3 regions of the Micromonospora sp. NPDC050417 genome follow, and region 1 is predicted to be linked to each of the others. Evidence: riboswitches for the same ligand, from Rfam matches in the RefSeq annotation. Region 1 holds a riboswitch; each other region holds the start of a gene.
The links. A riboswitch is a leader RNA that binds a small molecule or an ion and turns the genes downstream of it on or off. The one in region 1 is predicted to bind cyclic di-AMP.
Positions count from the first base shown of each region.

Region 1 (3,268 bases):
GCGGCCGGCGGACCCCCGCCGACCGTGCCCCCGCGAAGGTTCCCACCGAACGCTACTGGCCAGCCGCCTCGGCTCCATCGGATCGGACCGCGGTTCCGGTCAATCGCCCCTGGTCGTCGATCCCCGCCTCGGTCCGCGACCGGTCCGCGACCTCGACCGGCGGCGGACCGTCCACCGCACCGGCGGCCGGTTGGCGTGGAGGCCACCGCCGGCCCGCCGGGCGCAACGTGCTCGCCGGGGCGGTCCTCGCGATGAGCGTCGGCTGGGTGGCCGTCGTGCTCGCCGCACCCCACCTCACGCTCAGCCCAGGATGGCGGATGGTGGCTCTCTTCTGCCATCTGACCTGTCTGGTCGTGGGCTTCGGGGCGGTGCTCACGGTGGACTGGTTCAGCCTGCGCTGGCTGCTACGTCAAGAACGGATCGGGACGGTACTGACCACGGCACGGGGCACGCACCTGCTCATCTGGCTGGGCCTGGTGGGGCTGGTGGTCAGCGGCGCGGCCCTGCGTCCGGACACCTCGTCGGCGCTGGTGCAGATCAAGCTGGTCGCCGTGCTCGTGGTCGGGATCAACGGCCTGTTCCTCGGTCGGGTCAGTGACCGACTCACGGCCGTCGGCGACGGCCCGGTGCCCTGGTCCCGCCTGCTCCCCGCCGCCGGCGCGGCCACCGTCTCCCAACTCGGCTGGTGGACCGCCACCCTGATCGGCTTCTGGAACGCCCAACACTGACGCCCTCCCCTCCCCGCCGATCCGGATGCAATGCCCACAGACGTTGGTGACCGGGGCGGGGAGGGGGAGGGCGTCAGTTCACGGAGAGGTGGACGTGGTTGGTGTGGTCGCTGGAGGGGTCACCGCCGCCGTTGTACGCCTTCCAGCCACTGCCCGGTAGCCAGATCTGTCTGAACCAGATCACGTACAGCACGCCGAGGCGGCTGGCGTTCTCGACGAAGTACGCCGCCAGGTTGTTGCCGTACGTCTTGTCGCCGCCGGTGGCGATCCCGCCGAAGCCGCCCTTCTCCGCCGCGAAGTCACAGGCCCGCCCCTTGGGGTGCTCGCCCGACCCGCCGCTGCGGAAGCAGGAGACAAAGCGGGTGAAGCCGGCCGCCTTGGCCTGGTTCATCGCGTTGAGGGTGCGCGGGGTGATGCAGCCCGTGGTGGTCGGGTCGTTCGCGCTGCACGACTCCTTCGGCCAGGAACCGTCGGCGTTGCGTGGCGCCGGCTTCGCCGTGGCGGAGGTGGTGCTGGCGGTGACGCCGGCGCTGGCGCCGCCACTGCCTGCCTGGGCGAGCGCCCGTTCGGCCTGTTGCTTGCGCTTGGCCATGATGTCGAGCTGCTTGCGTTGTTCCCGGATCTCGTTCTCGATCGCCGCCTTGGCCCGCTGTTCCTGGTCGCGGACCTCGATCAGGTTTCGGAGCTGGCGGTCCTCGTTGGCGGCCACCGTGCCGAGCGACGACGCCCGGTCCAGGAAGCCGTCCGGCGAGTCGCTGTTGAGCAGGGCCGTCAGCGGCCCCAGTCGGCCGGTGCGGTACGCCATGCCGGCGAGTTCGGCGACGGTCTGGGTCCGGGTGACCAGCTCGGCCTCCAGGGTGACCAGGTGGGCGGCGAGCTGTTGTTGCCGTTTGGTGGAGTTGTCCAGCGTTGCCTGGGCGTCGAGATAGCCCTTGGCCGCGATGTCGAGTTGTTCGCGGAGGCTGGCGCTGCCGCCCTCGTCGTCGGTGTCGCCCGGGGCGGCGGCGAGCGTGCCCGGGGCGGCGGCGAGTGCGCTGGTGGGGGTGAGGGGGGTGGCCAGCACGGTGAGGATGATCGCGATCGCGGTCAGGGTCGCGAACCGTGCGGCACGTGGTCGTGGTCGTACGGGCGCCAGGAATGGCATTCGGTACACGTCCTTCCGTCAGCCGCCGACCGGGTTAGCTGACGGGTTCGGGACGGAAGATCCCTACCGCTGACGCGGATGCACCCCAATGACGCGATGGTTCCCCGGCTCGCACGTGCGATTAGGCGACGGTCACCGCAGGCGCCGGAGGGCGCCGCCCGGCGGAGACCGGAGCCGAGCCTACCGGCATGTCCAGCACGGACAGTGTTGGCGCGGCCGACGGACGCCGCAACTCGAAGTGATATGTCGGATATAACTAGAAACTTTTACCCGGTCGGGGGACAAAATTTAAGGGCCAGGTAAGCGAAGAGTGGTCATGTTTCGGCGTCTCGTAAGGACCGTGCCCGGTCAGTGGCCCCTACCAATCGGCCGGGCCGCAGTTCTCGGTCGCGCTGCCGGGCTCGACCTGGAGGGTGGCGTGGGCGATGTCGAAGTCGTCGTGCAGCGCCCCGCGCGCGGCGGCCAGCACCGCGCCGACCTCGGCGCCGGGGGAGAGCGTGAGATGGGCCGAGGCGACCTCCATGCCCGAGGTGAGCGTCCAGACATGCAGGTCGTGCACGTTGGCGACCCCGGGTACGGCACAGAGCCGGGCAGCCACCGTCGGCACGTCCAGGTGCTCCGGTGCGGCCTGCACCAGAATCCGGACCGCGGCCCGCGCCAGCCGCCCGGTGCGGGGCAGGATGAACAGGCCGATCGCCACCGCGACCACCGGATCGGCCCACCACCAGCCGGTGTTCGCGATCACCAGGGCGGCGACGATCACCCCGGCCGAGCCGAGCAGGTCCCCGAGCGCCTCCAGGTAGGCGCCGCGCAGGTTGATGCTCTCCCGCGCACCGGCCCGCAACAGCCCGAAGGCGACCAGGTTGGCCAGCAGCCCGAGGACCGCCACCACCAGCATCGGCCCGGCCAGCACGGTCGGCGGACGCGCGGCACCGAACCGCAGCGCCGCCTCGACCAGCACGTAGATCGCGACGCCGAAGAGCAGCACCGCGTTGGCCAGCGCGGCCAGCACCTCCAGCCGGTAGAGGCCGAAGGTCCGCTGCGGGTCGTCGGTGGCACGCCGGGTCGCGGTGATCGCGGCGAGCGCCATCCCGATCCCGAGTACGTCGGTGAACATGTGACCGGCGTCGGAGAGCAGCGCGAGCGAGCCGGTGGCGAGCGCCGTGACCGCCTCGACCACGGTGAAGACGACGAGCAGTCCGAGGGCGGACCAGAGCCGTCCCCGGTGCCGCTCGCCCGCGCGCATCGCCTGCGCGCCGTGGTCATGACCCGCGCCCACGCCCACACCCTCCGCCGCCGGTGCCCGCGCGACCCAACATATGCCGACATCGCAATGTGTGTGATTGGTTCGGGTCGGGGGATGGGCGGCGGTTCACCCCTCCACGCTCATCGCCGC
Region 1 covers NZ_JBITIH010000022.1:49,477-52,744, reverse strand. Annotated here, with positions in the region: gene ACIBF5_RS25605 (hypothetical protein) at 1-728, shown strand, start outside; gene ACIBF5_RS25600 (hypothetical protein) at 802-1,872, opposite strand; cyclic di-AMP (ydaO/yuaA leader) riboswitch at 1,880-2,010, opposite strand; gene ACIBF5_RS25595 (cation diffusion facilitator family transporter) at 2,231-3,151, opposite strand; gene ACIBF5_RS25590 (ABC transporter permease) at 3,245-3,268, opposite strand, start outside.

Region 2 (3,268 bases), on a different contig from region 1:
CACAGCCAACTTCTGGCGAATCAGAAGAAGTCGGCCGACCTGCAGAAGAAGATCCAGCCGTTGGCCCTCCACGCCGACCTGGCGCTCGACCGGGTGGGCGACCTCGCCTCGCGCTACTACAAGAGCGGCCCGTCGTCGGACCTGAACGCGCTGCTCACCAGCGGTACGCCGACGGAACTCGCCGATCAGCTCACGATCCTGGACCACCTGGCCCGGGAGCAGCAGGAGCAGATCGCTGACGTCACCGCCGCCAAGGAGAAGTACGACGTCGAGAAGCGCAAGCTGGACGAGCTGGTCGCGCAACAGAAGAAGCAGGACACCGAGCTCGCCGCGAAGCAGAAGTCGATCGACACCGAGATCAACCGGCTGGAGAGGCTGCGGCTGACCGCGTACGGGTCGAGCAGTTCCGGTGGTGCGTTGCGGATCGGGCCGTGCCCGGCGACGTACCCGGGTGGCCCCGCCGGCACTGCGGTCAGGACCGCCTGCGCCCAGATCGGCAAGATGTACGTCTGGGGCGCGACCGGGCCGAACAACTTCGACTGTTCCGGACTCACCCAGTACGCCTGGAGCAAGGCTGGAGTGAAGCTCACCCACTACACGGGTGCCCAGTGGAACGAGGGCCAGGTGATCAGTCGGGCAAACGCCCGCGCCGGCGACCTCGTCTTCTTCTACGGTGATCTGCACCACGTCGGCATGTACGTCGGTAACGGATTAATGGTGCACGCACCGCAATCCGGTCAGCCGGTAAAGATGACGAAGATTGACGTTATGCCGGTCGCGGGGTTCCGTCGACCCGGCTGAGTAACAGCAATTGCCCGAGTTTGTGGGGACAGGCCCCTTGTTGACGGTGACGCCGTTAGCAAGGGGCCTGTCCCTTGTCGACGGTGACACACCCTGAGTAATTGTCCGATATACGGAACGGTTTCACTCCAGCCACGGGTTGCACTCGCATAACCGCGTTCCTACTGTGGGAGATCGCCGAGACGGCACCTGATCACCCAACCCGGGTGGCACCGGCTCGGCCCGCCGAATCGTTTTCGACGAACCGGGGAACCAACACCTCGGGGTGAATCCGCGAATATTCGCGGTAGGGCGCACTCTTCCCGCCCGAACCCGTCAGCTAACCCGGTAGGCGGTTCCGGAAGAAGGAGCGCCCACCCCGGTGGCTAGCCATGCCCCGCGGCCGAGGTCCCTCCGGTCGACTCCGGTCGACCCGGACATGACCCGGTCGCGTACCCGTTGGCCCATCCGTACCGCCGTACTCGCCGCGATCGCCGGTGTCGTCGCCGTTCTGCTCGGCGCCACCGCGGCCCACGCCGAACCGTCGGTCACCGACATCGAAAAGCAGATCGACGCGGCGTGGAACCAACTCGAACCGACCATCGAGAAGGCCAACGCAACCCGTCAGGATCTGGCCGTCAAGAAAAAGCAGGCGGACACGCTGGCCAAGCGGATGCTGCCGTTACAACTCCAGATCGACCAGGCTATGGGCAAGGTCAGCAACATGGCCGTTCGGGCGTACAAGGGGGACAACGCCTCCGCGATCAACGCCATCCTGACCACGGACTCACCGACCATGCTCGCCGACCAGCTCACCATCCTCGACCAGTTCGCCCGCCGGCAGCAGCACGATGTCCAGGCGGTGGTCGACCTCAAGGAGCAACTCGCCGCCCAGAAGGCGCCACTGGACACCCTGGTCGCGCAGCTCACCCGGACCGAGGCGGACCTGGCCGCGAAGAAGAAGCAGATCGACGCCGAGATCGACCGGTTGCAGAAGCTGCGCCTGAAGGTCTACGGCAACGGTGGCGGCGGAACGCTCCGCCCAGCCCCCTGCCCGTCGAGTTATCCCGGCGGTCCGTCCGGCATCGCGGTCACGTTCGCCTGCGCCCAGATCGGCAAGATGTACGTCTGGGGTGCCGCCGGCCCGAACACCTACGACTGCTCCGGGCTGATGCTCGCCGCCTGGGCCAAGGCAGGGGTGACCCTGCCGCACAACGCCGCCGCCCAGCGTCGGGCCACCGCGTACGTCAAGCAAGCCGAACTGCGCCCCGGCGATCTGGTCTTCTACTACGCCGACCTGCACCACGTCGGGATGTACGTCGGCGACGGCTGGGTGGTGCACGCCTCACAGGCCGGTGAGCCGGTGAAGATGAAGCGCCTCGACACCGCCACCGTCCACAGCCTCGGCCGCCCCACCGCCTGACCTCCCCCTCCCCGGGGGTTCCCTGCTCGACGATCTAGTAGGGCAGGCCCGTGTTGACGGATCTCTCCGTCAGCGCGGACCTGCCCCAGATCGCGGAGGGAGGGTCAGCGGGTGGGCCAGGTCTGCCAGCGCTGCCAGGAGCGGCTGGGGGTAGGGCCGCGTTGGCCCTGGTAGCGGGACCCGTACACGGCGGAACCGTAGGGGTGCTCGGCTGGCGACGAGAGCCGGAAGATGCAGAGCTGGCCGATCTTCATGCCGGGCCAGAGCGTGATCGGCAGGTTGGCCACGTTGGAGAGTTCCAGCGTGACGTGGCCGGAGAAGCCGGGGTCGATGAAGCCGGCGGTCGAGTGGGTGAGCAGACCCAGCCGCCCCAGGCTCGACTTGCCCTCCAGGCGGCCGGCGAGCTGGTCGCCAAGCGAGATCACTTCGAGCGTGGATGCGAGTACGAACTCGCCCGGGTGCAGCACGAACGGCTCGCCGTCGGGCACGTCCACGACCGAGGTCAGGTCATCCTGTTGGCTGGCCGGGTCGATGTGGGTGTAGAGATGGTTGTTGAACACCCGGAAGAGCCGGTCCAGCCGTACGTCGATGCTCGACGGTTGCACCAGTGCCGGCTCGAAGGGCTCCAGCCCCAGAGTGCCCGCCTTGATCTCGGTGACCAGGTCACGGTCGGAGAGCAGCATCCAGCCACCTTAGCGACCGGGCGAGATCAACTCGGCCGCGCCCGGACCCGGAGTGACTCGTCGCGTCGCTGCGGAGCGGCAGGTGGGCGACGATTCGGCGCGTCGAGCGCGTGTCGCACTACCCGTCTCGAACACGTGTTCGATAGGATCTCCCCATGGCATCCTGGTCCGAATTCGCCGCCGACGCCCCGCGTCTCGCCGACGCGATCCGCAACCTCCTGCAGCAGTACGGGCCGGGTCTCGGCTACCTCGCCACCGTCCGCGCCGATGGCGGTCCCCGCGTGCACCCGGTGTCGCCGGTGATCAACGACGAAGGGCTGTTCTGCTTCGTCGTCGACTCGCCCAAGCGGCGCGACCTGGAACGTGACGGCCGCTACGCGCT
Region 2 covers NZ_JBITIH010000002.1:303,961-307,228, forward strand. Annotated here, with positions in the region: gene ACIBF5_RS03965 (NlpC/P60 family protein) at 1-801, shown strand, start outside; cyclic di-AMP (ydaO/yuaA leader) riboswitch at 1,015-1,150, shown strand; gene ACIBF5_RS03970 (NlpC/P60 family protein) at 1,220-2,203, shown strand; gene dcd (dCTP deaminase) at 2,308-2,886, opposite strand; partial or broken gene ACIBF5_RS03980 (pyridoxamine 5'-phosphate oxidase family protein) at 3,042-3,268, shown strand, end outside.
Region 2: linked by a shared signal. The riboswitch ahead of ACIBF5_RS03970 (NlpC/P60 family protein) and the one ahead of ACIBF5_RS25600 (hypothetical protein) in region 1 are both predicted to bind cyclic di-AMP.

Region 3 (3,268 bases), on a different contig from region 1:
ACCACGTGGCGGCGTGGTCGGCAACCTGCTCCAGCGCACCGGGCTCGGGGAACAGATGGGTCGCGTCGGGGATGATCCGTAGTTCCACCGGCCCGCCGAGCGCGTCGCGGGCCTGCTGGTTGAACTGGATCACCTCCTCGTCCCGACCGCCGACCAGCAGCAGCGTCGCCGCCCGTACGCGGGAAAGGGCCGGACCGGCCAGGTCGGCGCGACCGCCACGGGAGACCACGGCCGGTACGTGTTCCGGCCGTTCCGCCGCGGCCACCAGTGCGGCCGCCGCACCTGTGCTCGCCCCGAAGAGCCCAACCGGCAGGGCGGCCGTGTCCGGGTCCCGCCGTAACCAGTCGATCGCACCCACCAGCCGGCCGGCGAGCAGTCCGATGTCGAACCGGAGTTCGGCGGTCTGCTCGTCGACCCGTTCCTCCTCCGGGGTGAGCAGATCCATCAGTACGGTCGCCAGCGAGTGCTGGTGGAGCACCCGGGCGACCGCGGTGTTACGTGGACTCCGCCGCGAGCTGCCGCTGCCGTGCGCGAACAGGACCACGCCGACGGCTCCGTCGGTGGGCATCACCAGGTCGGCGGTGAGCTCCACATCCCCGGCCGGGATCGCGGTCTCGGTCACGGTCGTCTCGACCTGTCCGGTCGTGGTCGTCTCGACCCGTCCGGTCGTGGTCGTCCCTACCTGCTCTCCGGTATCCCGGTTCTCTGTCTCCACCCGCTGTCCGGTACCCGGGTTCTGGACGAACAACCCAGGTACCGGACAGCGGGTGGAGACGAGCAGTGAGGTGGCGGGGCCGTTTGCCGTCTGCCCGCTCGGGAAGGCGACAGGTGCGGCCCGCTCGGGAAGGCGCCGAGTGCGGCAGGAGACCACGGAGGCCGCGACAGCGGCCCGCGTCGAGTGATCGCGAGGATGCCATGACCCGCCAGAAATCCGCCAAGTCCGAGTCCACCCCGACCAGCGCCCGCCCGCCGCAGGACAAGCGCGACAAACGTAACGCGGGGCGGGACTGGGCGGACGACGCCGCCCAGGCACGGGCCTCGGACGACCCGCGCCGGGTGGCTCCGCACGACCAGAACGGCGTCCCCTCGACCGGGGACCGCTTCTGACCGTCGTACGGACCCAGGGGACGGGACCACCCGGCCCAGACGGACGCCTCGGCGGGTCCCCTTCGAGGGGCCCGCCGAGGCGTCCACGCGTACCAGAAGATTTCGTTCGTGGCGACGTAGATTCAGCCCCTATAAGTCCGACTGATCCGGTAATGTCTCCCTCGGTTCCGACCCGGTGGTTACCCCCTCGAGCTGTCGGCGACGACCGCCGCCCAATCGCCATCGCGCGAGCCGGGGAACCAGGTAGGTGGGGTGAATCCGCACTCGCGGTAGGGCTAGTTCCGTCCCGAACCCGTCAGCTAACCCGGTCGGCGGCCGACGGGAGGAACGTGCATGACGACACCTATGCGTCAGCGGTTCTCGCTGGCCCTGACCCTGCTCGCCGCGGTGAGCACGCTCGCTGGCGCGGCAGTCGTGGCCGGACCCGCCGCAGCCGCGCCCGCCGGCCCGGTCACCCCGGGCGAGGAGGGCGGCAATCCCCTCTTACGCGACGTCCTCGAATCGACCGGGCGAGGTTACGCGGCGGCCAGGAACGCGGTGGAGAACTCGCGCAAGCGTCAGGCCGTGCTCGCCGACGAACTGCGCCAGATCGAGGAACAGCTCTCCACGATCGGCCCCGAGGTCGGTGAGGTGGCGGTCAACGCCTACCGGCTCGGGCGGATCGGACCGATCAGCGCACTGCTCGGCAGCGCCGGCCCGGAGGAGTTCATGAAACGGGCCGAGGGCCTCGACCTGATCGCGCAACGCGACAACAGCAAGCTGCGCCAGCTTCGGGAAGCGCGCAACCAGGCCAGCCGGGCCAAGAGCGCGGCCGACGCGGCACTCGTCGAGGAGCAACGACATCTCGCCACAATGGCCAAACAGAAGGAGGCGGCGGAACGTGCCCTCGCGCTGGTCGGCGGCACCGCCACCGAGGGATTCGTCAACGCCTCCTCACCGGAGGCGGACCCGGCCCCGCGCGGCCGGGACGGATCCTGGCCAGCCCAGTCCTGCACCCGCTCCGACCCGACGACCAAGGGCTGCCTCACCCCGCGCACCCTGCACGCACTCCAGGAAACCCGGCGCCTCGGTTTCACCAGGCACGTCTCCTGCTACCGGACCGGCGGACCCTTCGAACACCCGAAGGGTCGGGCCTGTGACTTCTCGGCGCAGCCGAACGGCTTCGGCGGCGATGCCACCGGCGGCGACAAGACGTACGGCAACAACCTCGCCGCGTTCCTGGTCCGTAACGCCGACAAACTCGGCATCCTCTACGTGATCTGGTACCGGCAGATCTGGTTCCCGGCGACCGGGTGGAAGAAATACTCCTCGGCGCACGGCGACCCGTCCAGCGACCACACCAACCACGTACACCTCTCGCTGCTCTGACAACCCGGGCGCCCCAGATGGCACGACGGCACGACGGCGGCGTGTTACCCCTGGGACTTGTCCGGCGCGGTCCGCTGCTCGGTCGGCGGGTTCGAACCGGCGCTGTCGATGACCGAGGCCCGGCGGGCCGGGGCGCGGCCGGGCGGCTGCTGTGGTGCAGGACCCGTCGGAGATGGCGGCGGGTTCGGCCGGGTGACCGGCTCCTCGCAGGTGACCCGGACCCGCTCGCCGTGGTGGAGCAGGTCCATCGTGCCGCTCCGGTCGCCGTTACGCAGGGCGTACGTCGTCTCCTGTTCCCGTACGTCCACCCGCAACCGGTGCCCGTGCCAGACCAGTGAGAACTCCAACCGGTCGATCCGGTTCGGCAACCGGGGTGCGAAGGAGAGGATCTCCGTGTGGTCGCGCATGCCTCCGAACCCGGCGACCAGTGCGATCCACGCCCCGGCCAGAGACGCGACGTGGACCCCGTCACGGGTGTTCTGGTTCAGGTCGTGCAGGTCCATCAGGGCGGCCTCGCCCAGGTAGTCGTGGGCGAGTTCGAGATGTCCCACCTCGGCGGCGAGGACCGCTTGGGTGCAGGCGGACAATGACGAGTCGCGGACCGTACGACGCTCGTAGTAGGCGAAGTTGCGGGCCTTCTCCTCCGCGGTGAACGCGTCCCCGCGCCAGTGCATCGCCAACACCAGGTCCGACTGCTTCACCACCTGCTTGCGGTAGAGGTCGAAGTACGGATAGTTCAGCAGCAGCGGGTACTTCTCCGGTGGCGTGCCCGCGAAGTCCCACTCCTGGAGTT
Region 3 covers NZ_JBITIH010000024.1:82,057-85,324, reverse strand. Annotated here, with positions in the region: gene ACIBF5_RS26995 (dienelactone hydrolase family protein) at 1-622, opposite strand, end outside; gene ACIBF5_RS26990 (hypothetical protein) at 916-1,107, shown strand; cyclic di-AMP (ydaO/yuaA leader) riboswitch at 1,307-1,437, shown strand; gene ACIBF5_RS26985 (coiled-coil domain-containing protein) at 1,441-2,475, shown strand; gene ACIBF5_RS26980 (glycoside hydrolase family 65 protein) at 2,520-3,268, opposite strand, start outside.
Region 3: linked by a shared signal. The riboswitch ahead of ACIBF5_RS26985 (coiled-coil domain-containing protein) and the one ahead of ACIBF5_RS25600 (hypothetical protein) in region 1 are both predicted to bind cyclic di-AMP.